Regions from separate parts of the Streptomyces hesseae genome, predicted to be linked through region 2. Evidence: predicted binding sites of a transcription regulator. Region 2 holds the regulator's gene; the other holds the start of a gene.
The links. Region 2 encodes HrcA, which represses chaperone genes, less so after heat shock. Its sites were predicted from a motif close to TTNGCACTCNGNNNNNCNGAGTGCNAA; they were not measured.
Positions count from the first base shown of each region.

Region 1: a site for HrcA is predicted at 4,985-5,011, ahead of groL (chaperonin GroEL). Genes of this name have one in related genera too.

Region 1 covers NZ_JAVRFI010000041.1:7,322-15,224, reverse strand. Annotated here, with positions in the region: gene RM609_RS33425 (HelD family protein) at 1-492, opposite strand, end outside; gene RM609_RS33420 (hypothetical protein) at 799-939, shown strand; gene RM609_RS33415 (hypothetical protein) at 1,037-1,399, shown strand; gene RM609_RS33410 (DNA repair helicase XPB) at 1,413-3,062, opposite strand; gene groL (chaperonin GroEL) at 3,234-4,856, opposite strand; gene RM609_RS33400 (cold-shock protein) at 5,189-5,392, opposite strand; gene RM609_RS33395 (MoaD/ThiS family protein) at 5,898-6,173, opposite strand; gene thrC (threonine synthase) at 6,229-7,524, opposite strand; SAM riboswitch class I at 7,542-7,685, opposite strand; gene RM609_RS33385 (glucosyl-3-phosphoglycerate synthase) at 7,838-7,903, shown strand, end outside.
Region 2 covers NZ_JAVRFI010000014.1:39,681-47,583, reverse strand. Annotated here, with positions in the region: gene RM609_RS21140 (nitronate monooxygenase) at 1-67, opposite strand, end outside; gene dnaJ (molecular chaperone DnaJ) at 134-1,270, opposite strand; gene hrcA (heat-inducible transcriptional repressor HrcA) at 1,271-2,287, opposite strand; gene RM609_RS21125 (MBL fold metallo-hydrolase) at 2,554-3,297, shown strand; gene RM609_RS21120 (DUF3097 domain-containing protein) at 3,331-4,158, shown strand; gene hemW (radical SAM family heme chaperone HemW) at 4,241-5,473, opposite strand; gene RM609_RS21110 (SpoIIE family protein phosphatase) at 5,510-7,375, opposite strand; gene RM609_RS21105 (AMP-dependent synthetase/ligase) at 7,520-7,903, opposite strand, start outside.

The DNA.
Region 1 (7,903 bases), on a different contig from region 2:
CTCGGTCTGGAGCAGCCGGCTCGCCTGCTCGCCGCCCGCCGCGTCCGTGAGGTCCTCGTCCTCGTAGGCGGTCAACTCGCCGCCCGTGTAGCCGAACCGGCGGCGCGTCCCGACGTCCATCGGGTCCTTCTTCGAGGCCCGGTAGAACGGCTGGGAGACCGGCGCACGCCAGTCGATCACCATGGGGTCGCCGTCGGCGTCGTGGACGTGCCGCCGCCCGATGTAGAAGCGCTCCCCCTCGGCCCCCTCCGCCTGGTCCGCCGCGGGCGCGCGGAGATAGTCCAGCCGTCCGAAGAAGAGCGGGGTGTGCGCGAGATCGGCGAGGGCGGCGATACGCTCGTCGATCTGCCGTTGGAGGACGGCGGCGTTGACCCAGTTGGCGGTGACATCCTTGATGTCGAGCGCCTCCACGTCGGCCCGCATCGCCCGCAACGCGGTGCGGGACGAGGCGAGATGGGCGCGCTCCCGCTCCAGGGGATCGTTCGCGTTCATGGTGTGCGCGGGCACGGCGGAGCCTCCAGACGTACGACGGACGAGCGGGAGCCGCCGGTTTCCGTCCGGACGGCGGCGCTCCCGGGAACGTCGTCGCGAGGCGACGCGGGAGGCGGCGGGAAGGGTGGATTGTAGTCAGTCGTCCCGAGGGCGCGCGAATGATTTTTCCGCGCGCCCCTGGGAAGGATCAGGGGCGCCGTCCATCTCCGGTAGGGCACCCCATGGGTCTGGGGTAGTACGGCCCACCCTCGCGTTTACACCGGCAGGCCGACGTCCGAGGGCATTCCGGAAACCATCATGGAAGACATGACCACCACTTCCGTCATCCCGGACACCGCCCCCTCGTTCACCTTCGCCGACGCCCTCCGCGCGATCAAGGCCTTCGCGGGCGCGGCCGTCAGCGTCATCCTCCTCGGCGCCCACACCGACGAGCGCCCGGCCGTATGACGCCCACCGACCTGAGCGCAACCTGAGTACGTACTCCCGTACGAACTGAGTACGTCGTCCCTACCCGGCCGCCCACCCCGCTGGTTGGCTGAGCCGCATGAGGAACGCGCCCCGCACCACCATCCCGCTGTACACCCTGCCGGACGTTGACTCCAAGGCCTGGGTGACGAGCGCGCTGGCCGCCGTCGTGATGCTGCCGCTGCTGGCGTTCGACCTGATGTTCATCGGACTGTCCCCGATGGCCACCGACAGCTGCGGCCCCGACCACTGCAGCGCCGCCCTCAACCACGCCCTGCTGGCCGCCCCCATCGTCTGGCTGGTCGCGCTGGCCCTGCTGATCACCACCTGGGCCCTGCCCTCGCGCAAGCGCTTCCGCGAGCCGCGAGTGATCACGGCTCTGCTCTCCGCGGCGGCCGGGCTCGCGTGCCTCTCCATCCTGGCCAACCTGCCAACCGGCTGACGACGGACGTCCCTCAGGCGTCCTCCTCCGTCAGCAGCGAATCCGCGTCCACGATCCGGTACGCGTACCCCTGCTCCGCCAGGAACCGCTGGCGGTGCGCCGCGAAGTCCTGGTCGACCGTGTCACGGGCGACCACCGAGTAGAAGCGCGCCTCGTGCCCGTCGGCCTTCGGGCGCAGCACCCGGCCCAGTCGCTGGGCCTCCTCCTGCCGGGAGCCGAAGGTGCCCGACACCTGGATGGCGACCGTCGCCTCCGGCAGGTCGATCGAGAAGTTGGCGACCTTGGAGACGACCAGCACCGAGATCTCGCCCGCCCGGAAGGCGTCGAAGAGCTTCTCGCGCTGGGCATTGGACGTCTCGCCCTTGATCACTGGCGCGTCCAGGTGCTCGCCCAGCTCGTCCAGCTGGTCGATGTACTGGCCGATGACCAGCGTCTGCTCCCCCTTGTGCTTGCGTACCAGGGCCTCCGTGACCTTCCGCTTGGTGGCGGTCGTCGCGCAGTACCGGTACTTCTCCTCCACCTCGGCCGTCGCGTACGCCAGCCGCTCGGAGTCGGTGAGGTTGACGCGCACCTCGACGCAGTCCGCCGGGGCGATATAGCCCTGCGCCTCGATCTCCTTCCAGGGCGCGTCGAAACGCTTGGGGCCGATGAGGGAGAAGACGTCCGACTCCCGCCCGTCCTCGCGCACCAGCGTCGCGGTCAGCCCGAGCCGCCGCCGGGCCTGGAGGTCGGCGGTGAACTTGAAGACGGGCGCCGGCAGCAGATGCACCTCGTCGTAGACGACCAGGCCCCAGTCGCGGGAGTCGAAGAGCTCCAGATGCGGGTAGACGCCCTTCCGCCTGGTCGTCAGCACCTGGTAGGTGGCGATGGTGACCGGGCGGATCTCCTTTCTCGTACCGCTGTACTCGCCGATCTCGTCCTCGGTCAGCGAGGTCCGCTTCACCAGCTCGTGCTTCCACTGGCGGGCGGAGACGGTGTTGGTGACCAGGATCAGCGTCGTCGCCTTCGCCATGGCCATCGCGCCCGCGCCCACGAGCGTCTTGCCGGCGCCACAGGGCAGTACGACCACGCCCGAGCCGCCGTGCCAGAACCCCTCCACGGCCTGCCGCTGGTACGGGCGCAGGGCCCAGCCGTCCTCGGCGAGCTCGATGGGGTGCGCCTCGCCGTCCACGTACCCGGCGAGGTCCTCGGCGGGCCAGCCCAGCTTGAGCAGCGTCTGCTTGATCTGACCGCGCTCGGAGGGGTGCACGGCCACGGTGTCCGGGTCGATCCGGTTCCCCACCAGCGGCTGGATCTTCTTCGAGCGGAGGATCTCCTCCAGCACGGGCCGGTCGGTGCTCTCCAGCACCAGGCCGTGGGTGGGGTGCTTGAGCAGCTTCAGCCGCCCGTAGCGGGCCATGGTCTCGGCGATATCGACGAGCAGGGCGTGCGGCACGGGGTAGCGGGAGTACGAGACGAGCGCGTCGACGACCTGCTCGGCGTCATGCCCGGCGGCCCGCGCGTTCCACAGCCCCAGCGGGGTCACCCGGTAGGTGTGGATGTGCTCGGGCGCGCGCTCCAGCTCCGCGAAGGCGGCGATGGCGCGCCGGCACTCGTCGGCACGCTCGTGGTCCACCTCCAGCAGCAGGGTCTTGTCGCTCTGGACGATCAGGGGTCCGCTCACGCCACGGCCTTCCACTTCGCGCACGGGGAGAAGCTTCCAGTGTCCCCCATCCGGGGCGGTACGGGCGTGGCGCCCGGGACCGGGGGCGGAAACGCCACCGGGGCGGCACCCCCCGTGAGGAGGGTGCCGCCCCGGTGAAGCGCAGGACGGTCGATCAACCTGTCAGGTCGATCAGAAGTCCATGTCACCGCCCGGCATGCCGCCCGGAGCGGCCGCGGCGGCCTTCTCCGGCTTGTCGGCGATGACGGCCTCGGTGGTCAGGAACAGCGCGGCGATGGACGCGGCGTTCTGGAGGGCGGAGCGGGTGACCTTCGCCGGGTCGATGATGCCCTCGGCGATCATGTCGACGTACTCGCCCGTGGCGGCGTTGAGGCCGTGGCCGACAGGAAGGTTGCGCACCTTCTCGACGATGACGCCACCCTCGAGACCACCGTTGACGGCGATCTGCTTGAGCGGGGCCTCCAGGGCCAGCTTCACGGCCTTGGCACCGGTGGCCTCGTCGCCGTCCAGCTCGAGCTTCTCGAAGACCGCGGAGGCCTGCAGCAGGGCCACGCCACCACCGGCGACGATGCCCTCCTCGACGGCCGCCTTCGCGTTGCGAACGGCGTCCTCGATGCGGTGCTTGCGCTCCTTGAGCTCGACCTCGGTCGCGGCACCGGCCTTGATGACGGCAACGCCGCCGGCCAGCTTCGCGAGGCGCTCCTGGAGCTTCTCGCGGTCGTAGTCCGAGTCGCTGTTCTCGATCTCGGCGCGGATCTGGTTGACGCGGCCCTGGACCTGGTCGCTGTCACCGGCACCGTCGACGATGGTCGTCTCGTCCTTGGTGATGACGACCTTGCGGGCGCGGCCGAGCAGGTCGAGACCGGCGTTCTCCAGCTTGAGGCCGACCTCCTCGGAGATGACCGTGCCACCGGTGAGGATGGCGATGTCGCCCAGCATGGCCTTGCGGCGGTCGCCGAAGCCCGGGGCCTTGACGGCGACGGACTTGAAGGTGCCGCGGATCTTGTTGACGACCAGCGTGGACAGGGCCTCGCCCTCGACGTCCTCGGCGATGATCAGCAGCGGCTTGCCGGACTGCATGACCTTCTCGAGGAGCGGCAGCAGGTCCTTGACCGAGCTGATCTTCGAGTTGACGATCAGGATGTACGGGTCGTCGAGCGACGCCTCCATACGCTCCATGTCGGTGGCGAAGTACGCCGAGATGTAGCCCTTGTCGAAGCGCATACCCTCGGTGAGCTCCAGCTCCAGACCGAAGGTCTGGGACTCCTCGACGGTGATGACGCCTTCCTTGCCGACCTTGTCCATGGCCTCGGCGATGAGCTCGCCGATCTGGGTGTCGGCGGCGGAGATGGAGGCGGTGGAGGCGATCTGCTCCTTGGTCTCCACGTCCTTGGCCTGCTCGAGCAGGGCGGCGGAGACGGCCTCGACGGCCTTCTCGATACCGCGCTTCAGGGCCATCGGGTTGGCACCGGCGGCCACGTTGCGCAGACCCTCGCGGACCAGCGCCTGGGCGAGGACGGTCGCGGTCGTCGTGCCGTCACCGGCGACGTCGTCCGTCTTCTTCGCGACCTCCTTGACCAGCTCGGCGCCGATCTTCTCGTACGGGTCCTCGAGCTCGATCTCCTTGGCGATGGACACACCATCGTTGGTGATCGTGGGGGCGCCCCACTTCTTCTCGAGGACGACGTTCCGGCCCTTGGGGCCGAGGGTGACCTTGACGGCGTCGGCGAGCTGGTTCATCCCGCGCTCGAGACCGCGCCGTGCCTCCTCGTCGAACGCGATGATCTTGGCCATGTGAAGTGGTCCTCCCAGGACGGGGTGGAGAGACTGCTCCGGACCGCGCTGGCGCCCGCGACGGACGGCCTGCGTGCCCTGCGGTTCCTTGCCCCGCTTGGCCCGTAGACCTCACCGACGGTCCAAATCTGTCACTCTCACTCGGAGAGTGCTAAGCCCAATGATTAGCACTCGACCCCTGCGAGTGCAAGCGCCTCGCATCAACCTGCCCCGCGCGGGGGGAACCCACACATGGGCGCGGCGCGGGCGTGGCGCGGACGCACGAGGGGCCCGCGTCTTAAAGACGCGGGCCCCTCGGCGAGCTGAGTGAGCCGGTGGTCGATGCGCGCCGGTCAGGCGGTCACCTTGACCATGTCCGCCTGCGGCCCCTTCTGGCCCTGCGAGATCTCGAACTCGACCCGCTGCCCCTCCTCGAGGGTGCGGTAGCCGTCCATCTGGATCGCGCTGTAGTGGACGAAAACATCCGCACCACCGTCGACCGCGATGAAGCCGTACCCCTTCTCCGCGTTGAACCACTTGACGGTGCCCTGAGCCATGCCTAACTCCCCTATTACTGGCCCTTGCGCAGGACCGCACCTCGCGGACCCGGGTCAGACCTCACCCCCAGACAGGATGGGGGTGTGCGCCGGAACGCGTCGACCGCCGCTGAATGTATCTGCACGGATGCCGTCTGCAACAGGTCAGTCGGACGAGAATTCCGGGCGCGGCCGATCGGTTATTACCACCGATTTCGCCAGCTTCTTGGGCAAGTCGGACCGGGCATAACGCAACCAACCCGGCAATTCGTGCACATGTTGTGGGCACAACTTGACGGGTTCTCATATGCGTTCGGCAGTGACACCGGAGGGGGAACGCCCCAACTGTATCGCGGTTCAACAGACGGAATCACCCCGTCCGTTTTACGGGCGGGGTGATTCCGGTGAATTCCGCAGGAACGCTTTGAAAGGGTCGGGCCAAGGGTCCGGCGGCCCGGAGCTCGGCCCAGAACCCGGCCCGGACCCCGGCACGGCCCAGGGCCGCCCAGGGCCGGGGCGCCCTCGGTCAGCCGCCGGCGACCGCGGGAATGATCGACACTCCGGCACCATCCGGAGTGACCGCCTCCAGTCCGCCCTCGAACCGTACGTCGTCGTCATTGACGTACACATTGACGAAACGGCGCAGCTTTCCGTCGTCGTCGAGAACGCGCGCGGCGATTCCGGGGTGGTTCTTCTCCAGGGAGGCGATGACTTCGCCGAGAGTGGCTCCCTCGGCGGGGACTTCCGCCTTACCGGCGGTGTAGGTGCGAAGGATGGTGGGGATTCGGACGTTGACGCTCATGGGGTCACCTTTTGGTTTAAGAAGCCGGGGAATAGGGAAACGGTGGCCGCGCGCGTTAAAGCCCCGCCGCCCGGAAAGCGTCGAGCGAAGGCGGAATCGTCGCCGTCGGTCCCGCCGCCACCGCGTCCAGCGTCTTGAGGCCGTCGCCCGTGTTGAGCACGACGGTGGTCAGCGACGGATCCAGCCGCCCGTCCTCCAGCAGCTTCCGGGTCACCCCGACCGTCACCCCGCCCGCCGTCTCCGCGAAGATCCCCTCCGTACGGGCCAGCAGCCGGATCGCCTCGACGATCCGCTCGTCGTCCACGTCCTCCACGGCCCCGCCCGTGCGCCGGGCGATGTCGAGCACGTACGGCCCGTCCGCCGGGTTGCCGATGGCCAGGGACTTGGCGATGGTGTCCGGCTTCACCGGCCGCACCACCTCGTGCCCGTCCTTGAAGGCGCGCGAGACCGGCGCGCACCCCTCGGCCTGGGCGCCGAAGATCCGGTACGGGCGGTCCTCGACCAGTCCCAGCGCGATGAGCTCCTTCAGCCCCTTGTCGATCTTCGTCAGCTGCGATCCCGAGGCCACCGGCACCACGATCTGGTCCGGCAGCCGCCAGCCCAGCTGCTCGCAGATCTCGTACGCCAGGGTCTTGGAGCCCTCCCCGTAGTAGGGCCGCAGATTGACGTTGACGAACCCCCAGCCCTCGCCCAGCGGGTCGCCGATGAGCTCGCTGCAGAAGCGGTTCACATCGTCGTACGTGCCCTCGATGCCCACCAGGTCGCCGCCGTAGACCGCCGCCATCACGACCTTGCCGGCCTCCAGGTCGTGCGGGATGAAGACACAGGACCGCAGGCCCGCGCGCGCCGCCGCGGCGCCCACCGCTCCCGCCAGGTTCCCCGTCGAGGAGCACGAGAGGGTGGTGAAGCCGAAGGCGCGCGCCGCCTCGACGGCGATGGCGACGACGCGATCCTTGAAGGAGTGCGTGGGGTTTCCGGAGTCGTCCTTGACGTACAGCCCGCCGGTGACGCCCAGCTCGCGGGCGAGGTTGTCGGCCTTGACGAGCTTGGTGAAGCCGGGGTTGAGGTTCGGCCGGTCCGCGACGTCGGCGGGTACGGGCAGCAGGGGGGCGTAGCGCCAGATATTCGCGGGTCCGGCCTCGATACGGCGGCGCAGCGCCTCGGGGTCCCCGGCGGGGAGTTCGTAGGCCACCTCAAGGGGGCCGAAGCAGCCCACGCAGACGAAGGAGGGACCGAGCGGGAAGCGCTCGCCGCACTCGCGGCAGGAGAGCGCCACGGCGGGACCGAAGGAGGCGACGGAGGGGTCGGTGACACGTACGGAGGTACGACTTTCAACGGCTTCGACAGCCATGGAGGCGAGGCCCTTTCTCCTCATCTTCCTCGCGGCGAACGTCGCCACGAGACGGAATTGGCACCTTCCCCGCCGGGAGCCTCGCCGTGTGAACGGTGAGACCGGCTGGAGGGTTGCCGGGGCTTCAACGGGCCGTATCCCTCTGCCCCTCTGGATGAGCGGTATGGCGCTGGGCGGACCCAGGCGTTTGTGCGCGTGACGACCCCCGACATAGGACGGCCGTCCGCGTTGTTCAAGACTGTAACGGAAGGGATGGTCGCTTGAGAGGGCCGTCCGAACCGCGAGATGCGTCACAACGACAGGAGTTATGCACGTGCTGGAAGAGGTGGAACGCTGGCTCGCCCGGCGGTCCTGGTCCGCCGCCGACCGTCCGCTCGAC
Region 2 (7,903 bases):
TGGAGACGCCGCCGGCCATGGGGGCCTGCACGATCGGGTGCTCGAACAGTCCGTTCAACGGGGCCATGAGCACATCGTGTCACAGGTGGGGTAACCGGGGGCTCCGCCCCCGATTACCCCGTGGTCATCGGACCTAACGGCCGTTGAACGCGTCCTTCAGCCGCGAGAACAGCCCCTGCTGCCCCGGCTTGAACTCGCCCGTCGGACGCTCCTCGCCGCGCATCTTGGCGAGCTGGCGCAGCAGTTCCTCCTGCTGCGGGTCCAGCTTGGACGGCGTGGTCACCTCGACGTGGACGACGAGGTCACCGCGGCCGCCGCCGCGCAGGTGGGTGACGCCGCGCTGGTGCAGCGGGATCGACTGGCCGGACTGGGTGCCCGGGCGGATGTCGATCTCCTCGACGCCGTCCAGGGTCTCCAGCGGCACCTTCGTGCCGAGCGCGGCCGCCGTCATCGGGATGGTGACCGTGCAGTGGAGATCGTCGCCGCGGCGCTGGAAGACCGGGTGGGGCTTCTCGTGGATCTCCACATAGAGGTCGCCGGCGGGGCCGCCGCCGGGGCCGACCTCGCCCTCGCCCGCGAGCTGGATCCGGGTGCCGTTGTCGACACCGGCGGGGATCTTCACCGTCAGGTTCCGCCGGGACCGGACGCGGCCGTCGCCGGCGCACTCCGGGCACGGGGTCGGCACGACCGTGCCGAAGCCCTGGCACTGGGGGCAGGGGCGGGACGTCATGACCTGGCCCAGGAAGGACCGGGTGACCTGGGAGACCTCGCCGCGGCCGCGGCACATGTCACAGGTCTGCGCGGACGTGCCCGGGGCCGCGCCCTCGCCGCTGCACGTGGTGCAGACGACGGCGGTGTCGACCTGGATGTCCTTGGTGGTGCCGAAGGCCGACTCGTTCAGGGTGACCTCGAGCCGGATCATGGCGTCCTGGCCGCGGCGCGTACGCGAGCGCGGACCGCGCTGCGAGGCCTGGCCGAAGAAGGCGTCCATGATGTCGGAGAAGTTGCCGAAGCCCGCGCCGAAGCCACCGCCCGCACCCGCGCCGCCCGAGGAGGACAGGGGGTCGCCGCCGAGGTCGTAGACCTGCTTCTTCTGCGGGTCGGAGAGGACCTCGTAAGCGGCGTTGATCTCCTTGAACCGCTCCTGGGTCTTCGGGTCCGGATTGACGTCCGGGTGGAGCTCGCGCGCGAGACGGCGGAAGGCCTTCTTGATCTCGTCCTGGGAGGCGTCGCGCCGGACGCCCAGGATCGCGTAGTAATCCGTGGCCACTTACGACTCCGCCAGGATCTGTCCGACGTAACGTGCCACTGCGCGTACCGCTCCCATCGTTCCGGGGTAGTCCATGCGGGTCGGTCCGACCACGCCGAGTTTGGCGACGGCCTCGCCGCCCGAACCGTAGCCGACGGCGACCACGGATGTGGAGTTCAGCCCCTCATGGGCGTTCTCATGACCGATGCGTACGGTCATCTCCGAGCCCTTGGCCTCGCCGAGCAGCTTGAGCAGCACGACCTGCTCCTCCAGCGCCTCCAGCACGGGCCGGATCGTCAGCGGGAAGTCATGACCGAAACGAGTGAGATTGGCGGTACCGCCGATCATCAACCGCTCCTCGGTCTCCTCGACCAGCGTCTCCAGCAGGGTCGAGAGGACTGTCGAAACGGTTCCGCGATCATCCTTCTCGAAGGACTCGGGGAGGTCCTGCACCAGCTGCGGCACATCCGTGAACCGGCGGCCCACGACGCGGCTGTTCAGCCGCGCGCGCAGATCCGCCAGCGCGTTCTCACCGACCGGCGCCGGGCAGTCGACCATGCGCTGCTCGACCCGCCCGGTGTCGGTGATCAGGACGAGCATCACCCGGGCCGGGGCCAGGGAGAGCAGCTCGACATGACGCACCGTCGAACGGGTCAGCGAGGGGTACTGCACCACGGCGACCTGACGCGTCAGCTGCGCCAGCAGCCGGACGGTACGGGCCACCACGTCGTCCAGATCGACGGCGCTGTCCAGGAAGCTATGGATGGCGCGCCGCTCCGGCGTCGACAGGGGCTTGACGCCCGCGAGCCTGTCGACGAAGAGGCGGTAGCCCTTGTCGGTCGGGATACGGCCGGCGCTCGTGTGGGGCTGGGCGATGAAGCCCTCCTCCTCGAGCGCGGCCATGTCGTTGCGCACCGTGGCCGGGGAGACGCCCAGCTTGTGCCGCTCGGTGAGCGCCTTGGAGCCGACGGGCTCCTCGGTGCCGACGTAGTCCTGGACGATGGCGCGCAATACCTCGAGCCTGCGTTCGCTCAGCATCTCGCGCGCACCTCCAGTCCAGTGGTCCAGCCGTCGTACGACCGTACGGGGCCATACGGGTCCGTAAGGTCCCTACGGTTTCTTACCGGGGTCTCACAGGGTCTTCACCCCTGGCACTCAATGGTCACGAGTGCCAGATCCCTCCAGCCAGTGTACGGCCGGGCCCCACGGCAAGGGCAAGGGCCGTCCTCGCCGCGAGCCTCCGGGCGCCTTCCCGGCCCGCCGCCGGGCAGGCAACCGTACCGTCCTGCCGCTAGCGTCACGGTATGCAGACGCAAGGGGATTCCGGCACCGCGCCGGCCGGCGGGGAGCACTGGGAACGGCTCGCGCCGGGGGTGGTACGCCGCAGGTTGCCGGGCTGGGACGCGACCGTCGGGGCGATCGCGGGGACGGACGGCGTGCTCGTCGTCGACACGGGTTCGTCGCTCCACGAGGGGGTGGAGATCCGCCGCGAGGTGCAGGAGCTCTTCGGGCTCCCCGTGACGCACATCGCACTCACCCACCCCCACTTCGACCACGTCCTGGGCACGGCCGCGTTCTCCGGCGTCCAGGTGCACGCGGCGGTGGGCGCCGAGGGGCTGATGGCGCGGGAGCGGGAGGAGCTGCGGCACGACGCGGTCCGGCACGGCATGGACCCCGACACCGCGGCGGAGGCCGTGGACCTCCTCGTCATCCCCCACCACCCGGTGTCCGGGGAGCTCACGGTCGACCTCGGCGGCGGGCGGCGGGTGCTGCTCGCCAACATCGGCCCGGGGCACACGGCGCACGACCTGGCCGTACTGGTCGCGGGGGAACGTGAGGTCGTCTTCTGCGGCGACGTCGTCGAGGAGTCCGGCGAGCCGCAGGCGGGCCCGGACGCCCTCCCGCACGCCTGGCCGGCGGCCCTGGACCGGCTGCTGTCCCTCGGCGGGGACGACGCGGTGTACGTGCCGGGGCACGGCGCGGTGGTGGACGCGGCGTTCGTACGGGCGCAGCGCGACGCGCTGGCGGAGCGCTTCGGCGTGTCGTGACCGGGGTGTGGATCTTGAACCAGAATGGCCCGCATGTGGAGCAAGCGGTACAGCCCTGATCTCACTCCGCCGTGGAAGCGGTCCGCCCCCGTTCCCGAGGTCCCGGCCGAGCCGGGTCTCGTGGTCGAGGAGGTCACGACCGGTTTCTGCGGGGCGGTGATCCGTTGCGAGAAGACGGCCCAGGGGCCGACGGTGACGCTGGAGGACCGCTTCGGCAAGTGCCGGGTGTTCCCGATGGAGCCGCGCGGGTTCCTGCTGGACGGCCGGGTCGTCACCCTCGTCCGCCCGCTCGCGGCTCCCCCGGCGGCCCCCGCCCGTACCGCCTCCGGCTCCCTCGCCGTCCCCGGCGCCCGCGCCCGGGTCGCCCGCGCGGGCCGCATCTACGTCGAGGGCCGGCACGACGCGGAGCTCGTGGAGCGCGTGTGGGGCGACGACCTGCGCATCGAGGGCGTGGTCGTCGAGTACCTGGAGGGCGTCGACGACCTCCCGTCGATCGTCCGTTCCTTCGCCCCGGGCCCCGACGCCCGGCTCGGCGTCCTGGTCGACCACCTGGTGCCGGGCTCGAAGGAGTCACGGATCGCGGCGGAGGTGACGGGGGAATCCGCGCACGTGCTGGTCGTGGGTCACCCGTACGTGGACGTCTGGGAGGCCGTGAAACCGGCGTCGGTGGGGATTCCCGCCTGGCCGTCCGTGCCGCGCGGGCAGGACTGGAAGACGGGCGTGTGCCGGGCGCTGGGGTGGCCGGAGAACACGGGGGCCGCCTGGCAGCGGATCCTTTCCGGCGTGCGGTCGTACAAGGACCTGGAGCCCCAGCTCCTCGGGAGGGTCGAGGAGCTGATCGACTTCGTGACGGCGGGATAGCGGGCCGGCTTGTGGGCAGGCGTTCCGCAGGGCGGAACGGGTGGGCACAAGCCGACCACCGGGCCGCACCCGGCAGCGGACCTCAGTCCACCAGGTCGCGGACGACCGCGTCGGCCAGCAGACGACCGCGCAGCGTCAGCGCCGCGCTCCCCCGCTCGTACGCCTCGGGCCGCAGGAGGCCGTCCGCCAGCGCCCGCGCGGCCGCCGCCGCGCCGGCCGGCTTCAGGAGTGACAGCGGGCACCCCTCCTCCAGCCGCAGCTCCAGCAGGATCCGCTCGACCCGCCGGTCCTCCTCGGCGAGGAGCTCACGGCCCGCTCCCGGGGAGCGGCCCTCGCTCAGGGCCTGGGCGTACGCGCCGGGGTGCTTGACGTTCCACCACCGCACGCCCCCCACGTGGGAGTGGGCGCCGGGGCCCGCGCCCCACCAGTCCGCGCCGCGCCAGTAGAGCTCGTTGTGACGGCAGCGGCCCGCCTCGCTCGTCGCCCAGTTCGAGACCTCGTACCAGGAGAATCCCGCACCCGAGAGCGCCTCCTCGGCGATCAGATAGCGGTCCGCGTGGACGTCGTCGTCGGTCATGGGCACCTCGCCCCGCCGGATGCGCCGCGCGAGCTGTGTGCCCTCCTCGACGATCAGGGCGTAGGCCGAGACGTGGTCGGGGCCCGCGCCGATGACCGCGTCCAGGGAGGCGCGCCAGTCGTCGTCGCTCTCGCCCGGCGTGCCGTAGATCAGGTCGAGGTTGACGTGCTCGAAGCCCGCCGCGCGCGCCTCGGCCACGCAGGCCTCCGGGCGGCCCGGGGTGTGCGTACGGTCGAGGATCTTCAGGACGTGCTGCCGGGCGCTCTGCATGCCGAAGGAGACGCGGTTGAAGCCGGCGGCCCGCAGCTCCTCCAGGTAGCGGGGGTCGACGGACTCGGGGTTGGCCTCCGTGGTGACCTCGGCGCCGGGCGCGAGCCCGAACTCGTCGCGGATGGCGGCGAGCATCCGGCCCAGGTCGGCGGCGGGCAGCAGCGTGGGCGTGCCGCCGCCCACGAAGACCGTCTCGACCGGGCGCGGGTCGTCGCCGAGCACCTTGCGGGCCAGGCGGATCTCCTCGGCGACCGTCTCCGCGTAGTTGTCGCGGGAGGCGAGGGCGCCGCCGGAGCCGCGCAGCTCGTTCGCGGTGTAGGTGTTGAAGTCGCAGTAGCCGCAGCGGGTGGCGCAGTACGGGACGTGCAGATAGAAGCCGAGGGGCCGCTGCCCGGAGCCGTCGAGGGCATGGCGGGGCAGGGACCCGTCCTCGGGCATGGGCTCACCATCGGGCAGTACGGAAGGCATACCGTCCATTGTCCGGCATGCCGCGCCGTCCCCGTCTCACTCCGCCCGGATCACCAGCAGGGCCAGGTCGTCGTCCGGCGGGGTCGGCGCGAAGCCGTGGACGGCGCGGCGGATGCGCCCGGCGACGCCCTCGGCCGTGAGGCCCGCGCAGCCCGCGAGGGCGGCGGCGAGGCCGTCGCCGTCGTCGAAGAGGCGGTTTCCGGCCTTGCGCTCGGTGACGCCGTCGGTGACGCACAGCAGGGTGTCGCCGTGCGCCAGGTCGAAGGCCTGGCTGCCGTAGCCGACGTCGTCGACGACGCCCAGGAGCATCTGCGGCGCCGCCACGCTGCGCACCGACCCGTCGGGGCGCAGGAGCAGCGGCAGCGGGTGGCCGGCGCTGGCGAGGGTGCAGCGGACGCCGTCGCGGTGGGGCGCGAGCTCGCCGTAGAGGAGGGAGAGGAAGCGCGGGCCCGTACCGGCGGTCTCCGCTTCGGCCGCCTCCTCGCCGAGCATCCGGTTGAGCCGGGTGAGGACGTCGCCGACGCCGTACCCCTCCTTGGCGAGGAGCCGCAGCCAGGGGCGGACGAGGCCGGTGGTCACGGCGGCCTCGGGGCCGCTGCCGCAGACGTCGCCGAGGGCGAAGCACCAGCGGCCGCGGCCGGCGGCGAAGACGTCGTAGAAGTCGCCGCCGGCGGCCGCGTCGCCGCGGGGTTCGTAGACGACGGCCTTGTCGATGCCCGGGATCTCGGCGACGCGGCGCGGGAGCAGCCCGCGCTGGAGGATGCGGCTGATGGTGGCCTGGCGGGTGTATTTGCGGGCGGAGGCGAGGGACAGGGCGAGGTGGCGGGCGAAGTCCTCGGTGAGGGACACGATGTCGCCGCTCATGGCGGTGGGGCCGGAGCGGCCCAGCAGAAGGGTACCGACGCCCCGGCCGCCAGCGACCAGCCGGCAGGCCAGGGCCGAGCCCCCGGCGGGGCCGTCGGAGGTGCCGGCGGGGGCGTGGGGCCAGGGGACGGCGCGGCCGGCGGCGGCGAGGGCGGGCGGGGTGCGCTGGAGGGCGATCCGAAGGGGTTCGATGCTGCTCTCGCGGGCGTGCCAGACGCGGGAGAGGCGCGGGGCGGGGCGGAGGCCGCCGGGGGAGCTCTCGGCGTCGAGCCAGACGGCGCACCAGTCGGCGAGGCGGGGGACGGCGAGCTGGGTGGCGAGGGAGGCGACGGTGTCCTCGTCGAACTGGCCGGAGAGCAGTTCGGAGGCCTCGGCGAGGAAGGACAGGGCGCGGTGCGGGCCGCTGTCGCCGAGGCGTCGGACGGGTGGTTCGCAGGGGGTGCCGGGGGCGAGGATCTCGGCGACGCGGAGGTCGCCGAGGAGGGTCTGGTCGACGGCGTAGGCGGGGCCCGTGGGGTCCCTGGGGCTGGTGGGGAGGTGGAACCAGACGGTCTTGTCGGTGCGGCGGTAGGCGGTGCCCCAGGTCTCGGCCAGTTCGGCGACGAGCCGCAGGCCCTGGCCGCCGTGGGCGGGCCCGTCGGCGCGGTCCCCGCAGCCCTGGCGGGGGCGGGCGCGGAACTCCCGGGTGGGGTGGTGGTCGGTGACCTCGACGACGAGGCTGCCGCCGCGCGCGGGGTCGAGCCGGCATTCGAGGTCGACCGATGTGCCGGCGTGCACCACGGCGTTGGTCACCAGCTCGCTGACCAGCAGCGTGGCGTCGTCGGTGACCACGGCGTGGGCGTTCCACCCGGCGAGCACGCTGCGGACGAACCGCCGGGCGGCGGAGGGCGCGCGGGCGTCGCCGGGCAGGCTGGTACGGGCCGTGGGCGGTCCGGACGACGGCGGGTCGGGACTACGAGCCGGGGTGCGCGGAACCGGCCCGTCCGTCCGGGGCTTCGGTGATGTCCTCACAGTGGCGCTCCTGACCGCGTACGGCATAGTGCGGATTTCGCCACCGACAGACTGACAGACTGTCGGTGCTCAGGTGCGCCGAGTTGAGTAAGTGACCGCTATGGGAGTACGCCGGCCGCCCGGGTCTCCCCGTCGGGCCTGTTTGCCGGCCCTGCTCGCCGGTCCTGGCTGTCAGTTCTCCCTGGCGCCCGCGTACATGTCCTCGATCAGGTCCTTGTACGCACGCTCGACGACCGGCCGCTTGAGCTTGAGGCTGGGGGTCAGCTCGCCGTGCTCGATGTCGAGGTCGCGGGGCAGCAGCCGGAACTTCTTGATCGTCTGCCAGCGCTGGAGCCCCTCGTTGAGCTCGCGCACATAGCCGCCGATGAGCTTCTCGGTCTCCTCGGCGGCGACGATCTCCGCGTACGAGCGGTCCTCCATGCCCTGTTCCTTGGCCCAGGCCAGCAGGGAGGGACCGTCCAGGGCGATGAGGGCGGTGCAGTAGTTGCGGTCGGCGCCGTGCACCAGGATGTTCGAGACGTAGGGGCACACGGCCTTGAAGCGGCCCTCGATCTC